Regions from separate parts of the Pseudarthrobacter sp. BRE9 genome, predicted to be linked through region 2. Evidence: riboswitches for the same ligand, from Rfam matches in the RefSeq annotation. Region 2 holds a riboswitch; each other region holds the start of a gene.
The links. Region 2 has a riboswitch for S-adenosylmethionine ahead of Q9R31_RS12810 (homoserine O-acetyltransferase). Riboswitches for the same ligand answer to the same signal wherever they lie in the genome.
Positions count from the first base shown of each region.

Region 1: it holds a riboswitch for S-adenosylmethionine, as region 2 does, so the genes downstream of both, Q9R31_RS00940 (aminotransferase class V-fold PLP-dependent enzyme) here and Q9R31_RS12810 (homoserine O-acetyltransferase) in region 2, are expected to answer to the same signal.
Region 3: it holds a riboswitch for S-adenosylmethionine, as region 2 does, so the genes downstream of both, Q9R31_RS16940 (cobalamin-independent methionine synthase II family protein) here and Q9R31_RS12810 (homoserine O-acetyltransferase) in region 2, are expected to answer to the same signal.

Region 1 is NZ_JAUZUY010000001.1:203,668-209,050, reverse strand. It holds gene Q9R31_RS00950 (metal-dependent transcriptional regulator) at 1-241, opposite strand, end outside; gene Q9R31_RS00945 (class I SAM-dependent methyltransferase) at 287-1,045, opposite strand; gene Q9R31_RS00940 (aminotransferase class V-fold PLP-dependent enzyme) at 1,149-2,567, opposite strand; SAM riboswitch class IV at 2,605-2,718, opposite strand; gene hisN (histidinol-phosphatase) at 2,871-3,683, opposite strand; gene Q9R31_RS00930 (ribosome small subunit-dependent GTPase A) at 3,728-4,843, opposite strand; gene aroA (3-phosphoshikimate 1-carboxyvinyltransferase) at 4,827-5,383, opposite strand, start outside.
Region 2 is NZ_JAUZUY010000006.1:87,493-92,875, reverse strand. It holds gene Q9R31_RS12815 (bifunctional o-acetylhomoserine/o-acetylserine sulfhydrylase) at 1-1,094, shown strand, start outside; SAM riboswitch class IV at 1,196-1,311, shown strand; gene Q9R31_RS12810 (homoserine O-acetyltransferase) at 1,324-2,439, shown strand; gene Q9R31_RS12805 (MFS transporter) at 2,604-3,986, shown strand; gene Q9R31_RS12800 (zinc-binding dehydrogenase) at 3,997-5,142, shown strand; gene Q9R31_RS12795 (LysR family transcriptional regulator) at 5,146-5,383, opposite strand, start outside.
Region 3 is NZ_JAUZUY010000010.1:96,166-101,548, forward strand. It holds gene Q9R31_RS16930 (YegP family protein) at 277-648, opposite strand; gene Q9R31_RS16935 (adenylosuccinate synthase) at 840-2,129, opposite strand; SAM riboswitch class I at 2,422-2,526, shown strand; gene Q9R31_RS16940 (cobalamin-independent methionine synthase II family protein) at 2,540-3,748, shown strand; gene Q9R31_RS16945 (uracil-DNA glycosylase) at 3,963-4,595, shown strand; gene Q9R31_RS16950 (DUF3151 domain-containing protein) at 4,682-5,104, opposite strand; gene fbaA (class II fructose-bisphosphate aldolase) at 5,105-5,383, opposite strand, start outside.

The DNA of each region.
Region 1 (5,383 bases), on a different contig from region 2:
GCCGGACCATGGACAGGGCCAGCCGCAGGCCGGCCTCGGTCAGCGTGACGGCGCTGTAGGGCTTGTGGTCCACCAGGCCCTGGTCCTTGAGCTTGCGGACCATTTCCGAAACCGAGGAATTGGCCACCCCCAGCCGCTGTGCAAGCTGGGAGGACGTGATGGGCTTGTCCTGCCATTCCGTGAACGAATAAATGACCTTGACGTAATCCTCGATCGAGGAGGAGGGCGCGCTGGTCTTCACACGCCCAAGCCTACCGGCTCTGCGGGCGCCGTATGGGAAGCGCGTTCATGCCTTGACGGCCCGCCAGGCCAAGGTCAGGTAGGGAAGGTCGATTTCCTGGTCAGGGGTGTAGGCCAGGTGTTCGTGCAGGTACCAGTCCAGGTTGGCCAGGACCTTCGCCCGCGTTGACTCGCCGGCCCGCAGGTAGTAGCTGCGGGATTTGGTAAGTTCCATCAGGTCCGTGGTGCGCACTTTGTCTTGCCAGTGGGTGACATGCCCTTCGAGCCCTTGGAATTCAGGTCCGACGACGGGTTTGTGGCCCGGCCGGTACACGTCGCCTGCGTGCATGATCCGGGAGAGCCGGTGCACCCAGGGAACGGAAGTGTCCAGCTGGTTCCACACCAGGCCCAGGGTTCCGTGCGGGCGCAGGACGCGGGCCAGTTCGGTGCTTGCCGCCAGGGCGTCGCACCAGTGCCACGCCTGGGCAACGGTGGCGACGTCGAAGCCGGCGTCGGGCAGGCCTGTCACCTCGGCAGTCCCCGGCACTGCCGTGGCAGCCGGGTAGTGTTCCGTGAGCTGGGCGAGCATGTCCGCGGAGGGGTCCACAGCGGTGACCTCGAGCCCCATCTCCAGCAGCAACGCGGTGAACTTTCCGGTACCTGCGCCCACGTCGAGGGCATCCCGGGCATTGGCCGGCACCAGCCACCGGGCTGACTCTTCGGGGTAGCCGGGCCGGACGCGCTGGTAGTGCCGGCCGCCGTCCTGGAAGCTCTGCCCGAGCTCCCTGCGCCGTCCGTGATCAAGCTTGGGGCCACCCCGGATCACGCGTGGCCTCCTTCAGTCAACATCCTGCGGTACCTTTCGAATTTACCGCATCCACCCTGGCCGAAGGATCCATGGCTGAACCAGCCCCTGGCCGGTCAGGTGGTCAGTCGTCGATGCAGGGCGCTGCGCCGGCCGTACCGGGCGTGTTGGGCGCCCAGTGCGGGTAGGTGCGGGAGTCGTTGGCAGGAACCCAGCGGCCCGCGTCCACCACGTAGTCCCAGCCCAGCCCGCTGCTCCGCAGGGCGCGGATGCCGGCCAGCAGGCGTTCGGCATCCTCCAGGCGTGAACCGACGCCGAAGCTGGCGCGGAGGGAACCGGAGGGCAGGCCCAGTCGCTTGAGCAGGGGATGGGCGCAGAAGCGCCCGTCGCGCAGGCCCACGCCATGCTCTGCGGAGAGGTATGCCGCCACCAGTCCTGCGTCGTATCCCTCGACGGAGAAGTTGACCACCCCGATGGTGTCCGTTTCGGGGTTGGTGTCCTTGAAGATCTGGTGGACGGTGACGCCGTCGATCTCCTGCAGGCCATCCACCAGGAAGGAACGGATGGCGGACTCGTGGGCGTGCCAGCGTTCCGGGTCCAGTCCGGCAATGACCTGGGTGGCGCGGGCCAGGGTGGCGGCTCCCAGGACGTTCGGCGAGCCCCCCTCATGGCGGGCCGGGCCGGTGGCCCAGCTGACGCCGTCGAGCCTGGCTTCCTTGACCGCACCGCCGCCGGCGAGGTGCGGGACGCCCGCGTCCAGCCAGTCCGGTCGCCCCACTAGGACGCCGGCACCGAAGGGCGCGTACAGCTTGTGGCCGGAGAAGGCGAGATAGTCGACGCCGTCGGCGCTGATGTCCACGCGGCGGTGCGGGGCGAGCTGGGCGGCATCCACCACGATCCGTGCGCCATGTTCATGGGCCAGCGCGGCCAGGGCCCGGATGGGCAGGATCTCGCCGGTGACGTTGGAGGCACCCGTGACCGCGAGCAGGCTGACACCGCCCTGTGCAAGTTCGGCCCGAAGAGCCTCGAGGGTGCCGGTGATGGTGTCGGCGGCGACGATGCTGCGGTGCGGGACGCCCTGCCACGGCAGCAGGTTGGCATGGTGTTCGATGTCCAGGTAGAGCACTTCGCCGTCGTGGCGGCCATCGGTTACCGGCAGGCAACCGGCCAGCAGGTTCAGGGAATCCGTGGTGTTGCGGGTGAAGATGACCGAATCATCCGCGCGGCCGCCCACGAAGTCCCTGACGATGCTGCGCGCGTTCTCGTACACCGAGGTGCTGATCTGGGAGGCGTACCCTGCTCCGCGGTGGACGCTCGCGTAGTAGGGGAGGATCTCGTTCAGGTAGGCGGAGACCACGGACAGCGCTGGGGCGGAGGCGCCGTAATCGAGGTTGGCGTACCGCACGTGGCCGCCCGAAATCAGGGGTGCCTGGATTTCGGCGCCGGTGACGGCAGCGAGCGGACGGCCGGCAGCGGCACGGCGTTCGTCGGGAACAGCAGCTTCGGCAATAACGGGCTTGGGGGAGACGGTGGCAGTTGTCACAGAGACCTCACTTGATGACAGGACTCCGCCATGGGGGAATCCGCGCTTGCCGCATCCGCTCCGGACCGGCCTGGTCGTCACCCGGGGCACCCCACCGCGAATGGAGGGTTGCCGGCCAGCAAACCGGGGTTTTGCGCTGGCACTCGTGACCTGCCTAAAAGCGTAGGACATGGGGCGGCCAGGATTGAAGCCGCGGCGATTATTAAGTGCTTTGTTACGCGGCGCCGAATAAACGACGCCGGACACCTCCACAGGAGGGTGTCCGGCGTCGCATTATTCGATTTTTCCTGGAAGGCGCGTCAGTTACAGCAGATCATCCAGGTACGGGTTGAGGCGGTGAAGAACCTCCGAATGCAGGATTGAGTTCGTGGCCAGGGCGTTTCCGCCGAACGGGCCGTCCTCTCCTTCCAGCGAGGTGAACCGGCCGCCGGCCTCCACGACGATTGGCACCAGGGCAGCCATGTCGTAGAGATTGAGCTCCGGTTCGCAGGCAATGTCCACCGAACCCTCGGCCACCATGCAGTACGACCAGAAATCGCCGTACGCCCGGGTCCGCCACACGTCCTCGGTCAGTCCCAGGAACTCGTCCAGGTTTCCGCGTTCCTTCCACCCGCCCAGGCTGGAGTAGGAGAGGGAGGCATCGGACAGCTTTGCCACGTTGGAGACGCGGAGCCGGGTGGCGGCGGCCAGGGACCTGCCCATGTAGGCTCCCATGCCTTTCGCCGCCCACCAGCGCTTGCCAAGGGCCGGGGCGCTGACCACGCCCACCACGGGCTCACCCTCGTCCACGAGGGCGATCAGGGTGGCCCATACCGGGACGCCGCGGACAAAGTTCTTGGTCCCGTCGATGGGATCGATGATCCAGCGCCGCGAACCGTGGCCGGTGCTGCCGAATTCCTCGCCCAGGACGGCATCGCGGGGGCGCGAACGGGAGAGCTGGCCGCGGATGGCTTCCTCGGCGGCCTTGTCCGCGTCGGTGACCGGCGTCAGGTCCGGCTTGGTCTCAACGTGGAGGTCCAGGGCCTTGAAGCGGCTCATGGTCTGGTCATCCACGGAGTCGGCCAGGACATGGGCCAGGCGCAGGTCATCGTTGTAGCTCGAAGCGGGTTGGATCATGGTTCCAAACTACCGTCTGCGGACGGTTCTGCCGGGAGAACGCGTCAGTTGACGCTGCCGAGCTCCTTGGTTTCCTGCGCTTCCATCCTCGGATCCGCGCCCAGGAGCCGCCGCAGGGACGACAGCCGGGCCGGGCCGGTGGGGCCTGCATGTCCGCCCGCCACCCAGTCGTCAAGGCCGCAATTGACCGCGGTCGCAGTGTGCTTGCAGCCCCGTTCGCAGTTCTCGATGCCGGGGGAGAGGTCAGGGAAGGAGCGCAGGATCCGGTCCGGATCCACGTGCGCCAGGCCAAAGGAACGGATACCTGGCGTATCGATGATCCAGCTGCCCGGCGGGGCGTCCGCCAGCCGCAAGGCAAGGGCAGAGGACGACGTGTGGCGGCCGCGGCCGGTCACGGCATTCACTCCGCCGGTGGCCCGTTCCGCGCCGGTCAGCGCGTTCACCATGGTGGACTTTCCGACGCCGGAGTGCCCGAGCATCACGGTGACCTTGCCGTCAAGGTGGTCCCGGAGGGCAGCCACTGCCGCCCTGTCCAGCCGCGCGGACAGGCCGTCATCGGAGCGGGCGTCGATTCCCGATGCCTGCGAATCCGCGGTCCGGCTGATGATCACCGGGAAGTCCAGGTGCGTGTAGTTGGACAGCAGTTCCGCGGGGTCTTTGACGTCGGCTTTGGTGACCAGCAGGATGGGCTCGATCCCGGCGTCGTAGGCGGCCACGAGCGCGCGATCGATGAACCCAGTCCGGGGTTCTGGATTGGCGGCCGCCACGACGATCACCAGCTGGTCGGCATTCGCCACCACCGCGCGCTCAATGGGGTCGGTATCGTCCGCGCTGCGGCGCAGGAGGGTGCGGCGGTCCTGGATCTTCACCAGCCGGGCCAGAGTGTCCGGTGCGCCGGATACGTCCCCCACCAGTGAGACGAAATCGCCGGCAACCACGGGCGAGCGTCGAAGTTCGCGGGCACGCGCCGCGATGACAACGCGCTCGTTGTCCGAGTCCTCGTCCACCACGGCGGTGTACCGGCCGCGGTCCACGGTGATGATCCGTCCGGTCACGGCGTCGTCGTGGCTGGGGCGGTCCTTGGTGCGCGGCCGGGAGCCCTTCTTGCTGGGACGGATCCGAACGTCCGATTCGTCCCAGGAATCAGTGCTTCGCGCCACTGCCGCGCCCTTCCGGTCCAACTGCGGACCCGGTTCCCTGGGCCAGCATGCCGGCCCACAGCTGGGGGAAATCCGGCATGGTCTTGGCGGTGGTCGCGATATCCTCCACCTGGACGCCCTCGACGGCGAGGCCCAGGATTGCGCCGGCCGTGGCCATGCGGTGGTCCGCGTAGCTGTGGACGACGCCGGCGTGCAGCGGGGCGGGCCGGATCACCAGGCCGTCGCTGGTTTCCTCGGCGTCGCCGCCGAGCCGGTTGATCTCCGCCACCAGGGCTGCGAGCCTGTCCGTCTCGTGTCCCCTCAGGTGGGCGATTCCGCTGAGCTGCGAAGGTCCCGATGCCAGGGCACACAGGGCTGCGACCGTTGGAGCCAGTTCGCTGGTGTCTGCGAAGTCGCCACCCTTGATCTCCGGGCCGCCGGTGACGGTCAGGACGCCGTCGGCCAAGGTGACAGTGGCGCCCATGCTGGCCAGGATTCCGCGCCACAGGTCCCCCACCTGCTGGGTTGCAGCCGGCCAGTTGGGAATCCGCACCGTGCCCC
Region 2 (5,383 bases):
GCCTGGCCGCACTGTTGCTGAGCTCCGGGCAGGCCGCCGAGACCTTCGCGGTCCTGAACATTGCGGAGGCCGGGGACCACATTGTGGCCAGCCCCAGCCTTTACGGCGGAACCTACAACCTCTTCGCGCACACACTGAAGAAGTTCGGCATATCGGTCACCTTCGTGGACGATCCCGACAACCTGGACCAGTGGCGCAACGCCGTCCAGCCGAACACCAAGCTCTTCTTCGGTGAAGTGGTGTCCAATCCCCGCCAGGACGTCCTGGATATTGAGGGGATCTCCGAGGTGGCCCACCGGGCAGGCGTGCCACTGATCGTGGACAACACCCTGTCCACTCCCTACCTGATCCGCCCGTTGGAGTGGGGCGCTGACATTGTGATCCACTCGGCCACCAAATACCTGGGCGGCCACGGTGCGGCCATCGCCGGCGTCATCGTGGACTCCGGCAAATTCGACTTCGGTAAAGACCCGGAAAAGTTCCCCGGCTTCAACACCCCGGACCCCACGTACAACGGCCTGGTCTATGCCCGCGACCTTGGTGCCGATGGTGCGCTGGGCGCCAACCTCTCCTACATCCTCAAAGCCCGCGTCCAGCTGCTGCGCGACCTCGGCTCAGCCGTGTCCCCCTTCAACGCGTTCTTGATCTCCCAGGGACTGGAAACGCTGAGCCTGCGCGTGGAACGCCATGTCGCCAACGCCACGGAAGTGGCTCGCTGGCTGGAAGGAAGGGACGACGTCGAATCCGTCGCCTACGCGGGGCTGCCGTCCAGCCCCTGGTACGAACGTGGCCGCAAGTACGGGCCCAAGGGGACAGGCGCCGTCGTGGCTTTCACCCTGGCCGGCGGAGCCGAGGCGGGCAAGCGCTTCGTCGACGCCCTGGAACTGCACTCCCACGTGGCCAACATCGGCGACGTCCGCTCCCTGGTCATCCACCCGGCGTCGACCACCCACAGCCAGCTCTCACCCGAGCAGCAAGCGGTGGCAGGGGTAAATCCGGGACTGGTCCGGCTGTCCGTGGGCCTGGAGCACATCGATGACATCCTGGCCGACCTGGAAGCCGGTTTCCGCGCAGCCAAGGGCGCTGAAGCCTGAGGTTATAGCCGGGGTGCAGCGGGTGCCGCCGGCAGGCCGGGGAAGTCACAACCAGTCACACTCTTGGCCTGGAGCGGGGGGTGTTTCGTACACTCGAACCAGGTCATGAGTGCCAGTGACAGCCCCGGCTTGCTGGCCGGCAACCCTCCATCCGCGGTGGGGTGCCCCGGGTGAGGACCTGGCCTGCCGGTCAAATGACGGCGGGCAAGCGCGTAGAAGAGGTCTTGCCATGACGGTTACCGTCGCCCGAACCACCATCCCCGAACACGGAATCGTCCGCTACGCCTCCATCGGGGGACTGGAACTCGAAGGCGGCGGCTACCTGCCGGACGTCACCCTGGCCTACGAAACCTGGGGAACGCTCAACGCGGACGCCAGCAACGCCATCCTGATCGAGCACGCCCTCACCGGCAGCACCCACGTGACCCGGGGCGACACCGACGAAGAAGGCTGGTGGGAGCAGCTTGCCGGTCCCGGCGCTCCCGTGGACACGGACAAATTCTTCGTGGTGTCCATCAACATCGTGGGCGGCTGCTACGGATCCACGGGGCCGTCGTCGCCCGCCCCGGACGGAGCCCCCTGGGGTTCCCGCTTCCCCCTGGTCACCCTGCGGGACAGCACGGTGGCGGAGGCCCGGCTGGCCGACCAGTTGGGCATCGGCAGCTGGTTCGCGGTCCTCGGCGGATCCATGGGCGGCGCCCGCGCCCTGGAATGGGCCGTGACCTACCCGGAGAGGGTGCAGCGCTGCGCCGTCATCGCCGTGGGGGCCGCGAGCACGGCAGAACAGATCGCGTTTGCGCAGGCCCAGACCCTGGCTATCCGGCAGGACCCGAACTTCAACGGCGGCGACTACTACGGCGGCCCCTGCCCCGAAGACGGGCTGGCACTTGCCCGGCGCATCGCCCACATCACCTACCGGTCCGCCGCGGAACTGGAAGGACGCTTCGGCAGGTCACCGCAGGCGCCCGAGTCACCCCTGAAAGGTGAGGTCCTGGCCGCCCGCGGCCGCTACCAGGTGGAAAGCTACCTGGACCACCAGGGCAACAAGCTGGTGAAGCGCTTCGACGCCAACAGCTACATCGCCCTGACCGAGGCGCTGATGAGCCACGACATCTGCCGGGGCCGTGGGGGCCTGGCCGAGACGCTGGCCACGTCCACGGCCCGCTTCCTCGTGGCCGCCGTCGACTCCGACCGGCTCTACTTTCCGGCACAATCCCATGAGCTGGCCCAGGCCCTCCCCGGGGACGTCGATGTCCACGTCATCCAAGCGCCGATCGGGCACGACGGGTTCCTGACCGAGATCGGTCAGCTGGGCAGCCAGCTGCGGGGCAGCTTCCTGGCCTAGGACACCCCATGTGCATTCCTGCAGATGCGTTCTGCACTATTCGGCGTTGAGGTTGCACCGCAGGCAGTACATACTCAATCGAATCCGGCGTTCGTGGTGTGCATCACACCCGGCCGCCATCGACTGGTACCCGTGGTGTCGACGACGACGCCGAAGGAGTTCACATGAGTACGGAACGCTCCGCCGCAAGGCGCGCAGAGGAAACCGACGTCAAGGCTTCAGGCCTTAAGAAGGTGGTTACGGCCTCGATGGCCGGAACGGTTGTCGAGTGGTATGAGTTCTTCCTCTACGCATCCGCCGCCACGCTGGTGTTCGGCAAGGCCTTCTTCCCTAACGCCGGCACCGAACTGGACGGCATCATCGCCGCTTTCCTCACCTACGCCGTCGGCTTCGTGGCCCGCCCCATTGGCGGAATCGTCTTTGGGCACTTCGGCGACAAGTTCGGCCGGAAGAAGCTGCTGCAGCTGAGCATCATCCTGGTGGGGGTCTCCACCTTCCTTATGGGCTGCCTGCCCACCTTCCAGCAGATCGGCTACTGGGCTCCCACGCTGCTGGTCGTGCTCCGGTTTGCCCAGGGCTTCGCGGTCGGCGGGGAGTGGGGCGGCGCCGTCCTCCTCGTCGCGGAGCATAGCCCGAACAAATCCCGCGGTTTCTGGGCCAGCTGGCCGCAGTCGGCGGTACCGCTGGGGAACCTGCTTGCCACGGCCGTGCTGTTCATCCTCTCCTCCACACTGACCCAGGACGCCTTCCTGGGGTGGGGCTGGCGCGTGGCGTTCTGGCTGTCCGCGGTGATCGTCCTGATCGGGTACTACATCCGGACCAAGGTCAATGACGCCCCCATCTTCCTGGAAGCCCGCAAGGAGGTTGAAGCCGGCCACAAGGGCTACGGTGTCGCTGAAGTATTCCGGCGGTACCCCCGCGGCGTCTTCACTGCCATGGGGCTGCGCTTCGCGGAAAACATCCTGTACTACCTGGTAGTCACGTTCTCCATTACCTACCTGAAGACCGTGGTCCAGGCCGATACCACCCGCATTCTGCTCCTGCTGCTCCTTGCCCACGCAGTGCACTTCGCCGTCGTGCCCATGGTCGGCAAGCTGTCGGACCGCTTTGGCCGCAAACCCGTATACATGGCCGGCGCCATCATGGGGGCCACCTGGGGCTTCTTCGCCTTCCCCATGATGGACACCAAGAACGATGCCGTCATCCTGGCCGCCATCATGATCGGCCTGGTGTTCCACGCCTTCATGTACGCCGGGCAGCCTGCCATCATGGCGGAAATGTTCCCCACCCGGATGCGCTATTCCGGCGTTTCCCTTGGCTACCAGGTGACCTCGATCGTGGCGGGTTCCCTGGCTCCGATCATCGCCGCCTCCCTGCTGGGTACCTACAAGTCCTCCGTCCCCGTGGCCATCTACCTGCTCATCGCCTGCGTTATTACCGCCGTCGCGGTCTTCTTCCTGAAGGAAACCCGGGGCATCTCGCTGCACGACGTGGACGCCGCCGACGCCCAGGGCACCGCCGACCTCCTCGCCGCCAACAAGAAGTAGCAGGTTCGTCGTGAAAGCCGCCGTCCTGTACTCCACCGTTCCGGCCGCCCCCACCACGGGGGCCGGCCCCGGGAAGCGGACCTACTCCGAGGCCGGCCCGCTGCTGGTGCAGGAACTGGAGCAGCCGGAGCCCCGCGCCGGTGAACTTGGCGTTGCCATCACCTACTCCAGCCTGTGCCATTCGGACCTCTCGGTAGTGGATGGCTCCCGCGTCCGGCCGCTTCCCATGGCCTTGGGCCACGAGGCAGTGGGACGTGTGGTGTCCGTAGGCGCCGGCGTGACCGGCGTGTCGGCGGGCGACCACGTGGTGCTGGTCTTCGTGCCCAGCTGTGGGAAGTGCCGGGCATGCCTGGCGGGCCGGCCTGCCCTCTGCCACCGCGCAGCAGAGGTCAATGGCAGCGGAGACCTGCTGCACGGACCGGCGCTGCTGCGGACGCCCGCAGGGGAGCGCATCAACCACCACCTGGGCGTCTCGGCCTTCGCCGATTACGCGGTGGTTGCGAGGGAATCAGTGGTGGTGATTGACGACGACGTCCCGGACACGGTTGCCGCGATGTTTGGTTGCGCCGTGCTCACCGGAATGGGCGCCGTCCTGAACACGGCCGGCGTCCGCCCCGGCCAGTCCGTGGCGGTTTTCGGCCTCGGCGCGGTGGGCCTGTCCGCCGTGATGGCAGCGCGCCTCGCCGGAGCCGCCAATGTCATTGCCATCGATCCAAACCAGGGCAAGCACCAGCTGGCCCGTGACGCCGGCGCCACCTCGGTGGGAACGCCGGAGGACGCAGGGCGGCTGATCGCCGAAGCGTCCGGTGACGGCGTGGACGTGGCCATTGAGGCGGTGGGCTCGGCCGGTGTCATTGCCTCCTGCCTGGAGCAGGTTACCCGGGGAGGCGCCGTGGTCTCGGTGGGCCTGCCCCATCCATCCGCCCAGTTGACGGTACCGGCCCTGCAGTTTGCCGGGGCGGGAAAACGGCTGCTGGGCTCCTACATGGGGGATGCCGTGCCCTCCCGCGACATTCCGGAATACCTCGGATTCTGGCGGGAGGGCAGGCTTCCGGTTGAGCTGCTGCACACGGACACGCGGCCCCTGAGTGAGATCAATGAGGGCCTGGATGCGCTGGCATCGGGGCAGGTGGTGAGGCGGCTCTTCCAGGCCTGAGGCCTAACCTGCCAGCAGTCCTGCACGCTCTTTCATCTCCTCTTTGAGCGCCGCAACCACCGCCTGCACCGGTGCCGAGCGCAGAGACTCCGGGCGGGCAACGGCCCAGATGGGAAGCTGCCGCTCGAAGTCGGCGGCCAGGACGGGAACGAAATTGTCGGACTCTGCCACCATGAAGTTGGGCAGCAGCCCAATTCCCGCGCCCCGCCGTACCGCCTCCACCTGGGCGAACACACTCGTG
Region 3 (5,383 bases), on a different contig from region 2:
TGTACCCGGACAGGCCCGCAGTTGCTCCATGGCACTGTTTCCGGGAGCCCTGCTTACCCTCGAGTAACTACCGCTGCCTGAACCGCCACGGCGCCCGGGAGACGGGCCGTGGCCGGGTCCGGCGTGCGCAGCCGACCGGGCGGAAAGACAAAAGAGCCGGTCTGGAACATGATGGGGGACAGGTTCCAGACCGGCACTTCATAGGGGTAATCGCTGGGCACCCCCACAGGGTTACGCGTTTTCAAAAACTTTTTTGGAAACGCCTTTCAGCGGCAATCAGCGGGCAACAGTCCTGGTCCACCGGGGCGGCGTCGACTGCCGGCGGGGTGCCTTCGCCAGCGCGAAGGAGTGCAGCCGGGCGGGCACGCGCTCGTCGCCGCAAACAGGTACGACGGCGGAGGGCGGCTCTGCTGGAAGGGCGGCGGCAGGGGCAACGGGCACGGCTGCGGGACGGGCTGCGGCCCCGGCGGGACAGAGGTCGGTGACCAGGCCGGTGCCGGCGCATTCACGCACTGCAGCGATTCCGGCCGCGAGGGCCTGCTTGTCCTGGTACGGCCCGGAGACCGCCACAACAGCGCCATCCGGGGCCAGGAGCCGGAACCGGAAGAACGAATCAGCGTCTATGAATGCTTCGAATTTTCCGGCCATGACGGTCCTTCCTTGGGCACCAGGGGGTACTACCGAGTTTCACCGGTGCGCCTGCAGCCCCACAAGGCCACCCGCGTTAAGCCTGTGTAAATTGCTTTCCACCCTGGGCAGGAACAGCCCATGACGCACAAACGGCAGGCCACCTGCAAAGGTGGCCTGCCGTCGTCGTAATTCTGCCCTGGGTGGGCGTGTCAGTCGTTGATGAGGTCGTTCACCACGATGGTCTGGTCCCGGTCCGGGCCCACGCCAATGGCGGAGAAGCGGGTTCCGGAGAGCTTCTCCAGCGCCAGCACGTAGTTCCGGGCGTTCTCGGGCAGGTCCGCCAGAGTGCGGGCGCCGGTGATGTCCTCGGTCCAGCCCTCAAAGTACTCGAAGATGGGCTTGGCATGGTGGAACTCGGTCTGCGTCATGGGCATCTCATCGTGCCGGACACCGTCCACGTCGTAAGCCACGCAGACGGGGATCTGCTCGATGCCGGTGAGCACGTCGAGCTTGGTGACGAAGTAGTCCGTGAAGCCGTTGACGCGGGACGCGTGGCGGGCCAGCACGGCGTCGTACCAGCCGCAGCGGCGCGGGCGGCCGGTGTTGACGCCAAATTCGCCGCCGGTCTTCTGCAGGTAGACGCCCATTTCGTCGAAGAGTTCGGTGGGGAACGGTCCGGCGCCAACGCGGGTGGTGTAGGCCTTGATGATGCCGATCGAGCGCGAAATGCGGGTGGGGCCGATGCCGGAGCCAACGGACGCACCACCGGCCGTGGGGTTGGAGGAGGTCACGAACGGGTAGGTGCCATGGTCCACGTCCAGGAACGTCGCCTGGCCACCTTCCATCAGGACCACCTTGCCCTCATCCAGCGCGGTGTTCAGGACCAGGGTGCTGTCGATCACCAGCGGGCGCAGCCGCTCGGCGAAGGACAGGAAGTACTCCACGATCTCGTCCACCACAACACTGCGGCGGTTGTAGACCTTGACCAGGAGTTCGTTCTTCTGGCGCAGCGAGCCTTCAACCTTCTGGCGGAGGATCGATTCGTCAAAGACGTCCTGGACGCGGATGCCCAGCCGGGCCACCTTGTCCATGTAGGCGGGGCCAATGCCGCGGCCGGTGGTGCCGATGGCGCGGCTGCCCAGGAAGCGTTCGGTCACTTTGTCCAGCACCTGGTGGTACGGGGCCACCAGGTGGGCGTTGGCGGAAACCCGCAGCTTTGAGGTGTCGGCGCCGCGGGCCTGGAGCCCGTCGATTTCCTGGAAGAGGGCCTCGAGGTTCACCACGCAGCCGTTGCCGATGATGGGAACAGCGTTGGGGCTGAGAATGCCTGCCGGCAGCAGCTTGAGTTCGTACTTTTCACCGCCTACGACGACGGTGTGCCCGGCGTTGTTGCCGCCGTTGGGCTTGACGACGTAGTCAACACGGCCGCCGAGCAGGTCGGTGGCCTTGCCTTTTCCTTCGTCGCCCCACTGGGCTCCTACGATCACAATTGCTGGCATGGGATCCTCCCCCATTCGTTCGGGCTGCCCGGGTCCTGCCACTGGTGGCGGGCCGTGCAGCGCCGTTCATGAGAATGCCCCGAATCGACCGGTCTTCGCTGGTCCGCGGGGCGGCACGGCGAAGCAAGAGTTCCGGGGCTCTTACCACCCAAGTTTAGCCGATGAGGCACTTTGTCCACTGTTGGGGCCCGCCGCGGTCCTGATGCAATGCAGACGGCCGACCTGCCATCCCATGCCGACATAAAGCGGCACAGATTTGCACGGCTCCACGCACGTCGATTTAGGTGAGAGTGAACCATCCGGAGCGGCCGAGAGACCTGGCTCGATGACGCCGCAGCAACCACGGTTCGGCAGGACACCTGCCGGCCGAAGGTGCTACTGCCAGGACCGATGGAAAGGAAGATTCCAGCATGTCCCTGAACACCGACCACATCCGCGTGACCCACGCCGGCTCATTGCCCCGAACCGCGGAGCTCATAGCAGCCAACGCCGCCAAGGAAGCCGGCGGCGTCACCCCGGAATTCCTGGAACTCCTCGAAGCTTCCGTGGTGGACGTGGTGCAGCGCCAGAAGGACCTTGGCATCGACATCCCCAATGACGGCGAGTACGGGCACACGATGTCCAGCTCGGTGGATTACGGCGCGTGGTGGAATTACTCCTTCGCCCGGCTGGGGGGATTGGAGCCCACCAGCGTGGACCGCTGGGCCGAGGCCGGGGTCCGCCGGTCATCGCCCGGCAACGTGGTCCTGACCTCCTTCCCGGACCGGCGGGACCGGCAGGCCTTCAACGAGGCCTACAACGATCCCGCCTCGGGCATCCTCACCCACCGCAAAAGCGTGGCCCAGCCCAAGATCGCCGGGCCGCTGACCTACACGGGCCACGACCTGGTGGCATCGGACATCAGGAACCTGAAATCCGGCCTCGCCGCCGCAGGCCTGTCGGACGGCTTCGTAGCGTCCCTGTCCCCTGGCTCATGCGCCCGGGTGGCCAATGAGTATTACACGTCGGACGAGGAACTTGTCTACGCCTGCGCCGACGTCATGCGGGAGGAATACAAGGCGATCATCGACGCCGGCCTCACAGTGCAGCTCGATGATCCGTCCCTGGCCGAAAGCTGGGACCAGATCAACCCCGAGCCGTCCCTGGCGGACTACCTGAAGTTCATCCAGCTGCGCGTGGAGGCCACCAACTGGGCCCTCCGGGACCTGCCGCAGGAACAGATCCGACTCCACGTCTGCTGGGGTTCCTGGCACGGCCCGCACACCACGGACATACCGTTCGCCGACATCATCGACTCGGTGCTCCAGGTCAACGCCGGAGCCTATTCCTTCGAGGCGGCGAATGTCCGGCACGAACACGAATGGCGGGTATGGGAGGACACCAAGCTCCCGGAGGGCAAGGTGATCATCCCGGGCGTGGTTTCGCATGCCACCAACGTGGTGGAGCACCCGGACCTGGTGGCGGACCGCATTGTCCGCTTTGCCGGCGTCGTGGGCCGGGAGAACGTCATCGCCTCCACTGACTGCGGCCTGGGCGGCAGGGTGCACCCGCAGATCGCCTGGGCCAAGCTGGAGTCGCTCGGTGAGGGTGCGCACCGCGCCTCCAAGCGCCTCTGGTAACCGCCCTCATTTCTGTCGAAACGAGACGCCGGTCCCGGCCCCATTTTTATTGGGTCCCGGGGACCGGCGTTTCGTTTCCCCGGGCTTGGTAAACTGGCAAAGGCCGACCAGGAATCGGCCCACCCCAACTAACCACCGTTGATGATCCGCGCCGCCGTGCGCCCATTTTCACCGATGGAAGCAATATCAATCCCCGCAGGAGAACCAGCACTTCATGACAGCCCTGGCACCCGAAACATTCCACGAACAGCTCATGAGCCGCCGCTACGAACCCAGCGTTGCCGCCGTCAACGAACTGTGCGATTCCCTGCAGGAGGCCAAGTCCGGAACCGTGGTGCCCTACGTGGACCCCATGCACGACGTGGAGGAGACCCGCATCATCAGCCTGTACTCCAACATTGGTGAAGCGGATCCGTCCGGGTTCATCACGGCCGGGGACCAGGATGCCGCCACCCGCATGCTGGGGATCCAGTGGAAGCTGGGCCTGCGCCCCGAGTTCGTCATGCCGTGGAACGTCCACCCCTGGCACGTCCCAGGCGTTGCCAACGGCAAGTTCACTCCGGACCAGATCCAGGCAGGCCTTAAGCCGCTGCTGAAATTCCTGGCCCTCGTCCCCCGCGCTTCGGTGATCGTGGCGCACGGCACCGAAGCCAACCGCCTGGCCAACCTGCTGCTGAAGACCGAGGTGCCCCTGCTGTGGCGCCGTGGCCTGAAGACCTACAAGGTCCGCTCCCTGAGCGGCCGCGCTTTCGCCGGTTCCCCGGCCCGCCAGGAAGAGTACCTGGAGGACATGCGCGCCGCATATGCAGACGCCATGGCCCGCACAGGCATCGCGAACAAGGCATAGCAACCGCTTTAAACAGGCGACGGCGGGCGGTGACTTCCAATTCGAAAGTCACCGCCCGCCGTCGGCCGTTTTAAGCCTGGGGGCTTCTACTTGCCCTCAATGGCTGCCTTCGCTGCGGGGTCGGAGTCGTTCAGGAACTTCTCGATCCGCTCCGGCTCGTCCGCCTCACCGATGGCCGAGGACGCCCTGCCCAGGGAGTAGAGCGCCCGCAGGAATCCGCGGTTCGGCTCATGCTCCCAGGGGATGGGTCCCACGCCGCGCCAGCCGTTGCGCCGCAGCGCGTCCAGTCCGCGGTGATAACCCACCCGGGCGTAGGCGTAGGAGTCGATGGTGCGTCCCTCCGTCCACGCCTCCTCGGCCAGGATGGCCCACAAGAGCGAGGACGTGGGGTGCTTAGCCACCAGGTCCAGGGCTTCGTGGCCGGCCTCCAGCTGCCCGTTCACCTCGGTTTCGGCAGGCAGGAGCGTGGGCTCCGGCCCCATCAGGTTCCTGCGGAACTCGTCCGACATCTAGAAGGTCTTTCCGGCCGAACCGAGCTGCTTGGTGGCTTCCACCACGCGGGCTGCCAGGCCGGCTTCGGCGGAGGCGCCCCAGACGCGGGGGTCGTAGGTCTTCTTGTTGCCCACTTCGCCGTCCACTTTCAGGACGCCGTCGTAGTTCCTGAACATGTGGTCCGCCACGGGACGCGTGTAGGCGTACTGGGTGTCGGTGTCGATGTTCATCTTGATGGTGCCGTAGGAGACGGCGTCCGCGATCTCCTGGTCCGAGGAGCCCGATCCGCCGTGGAA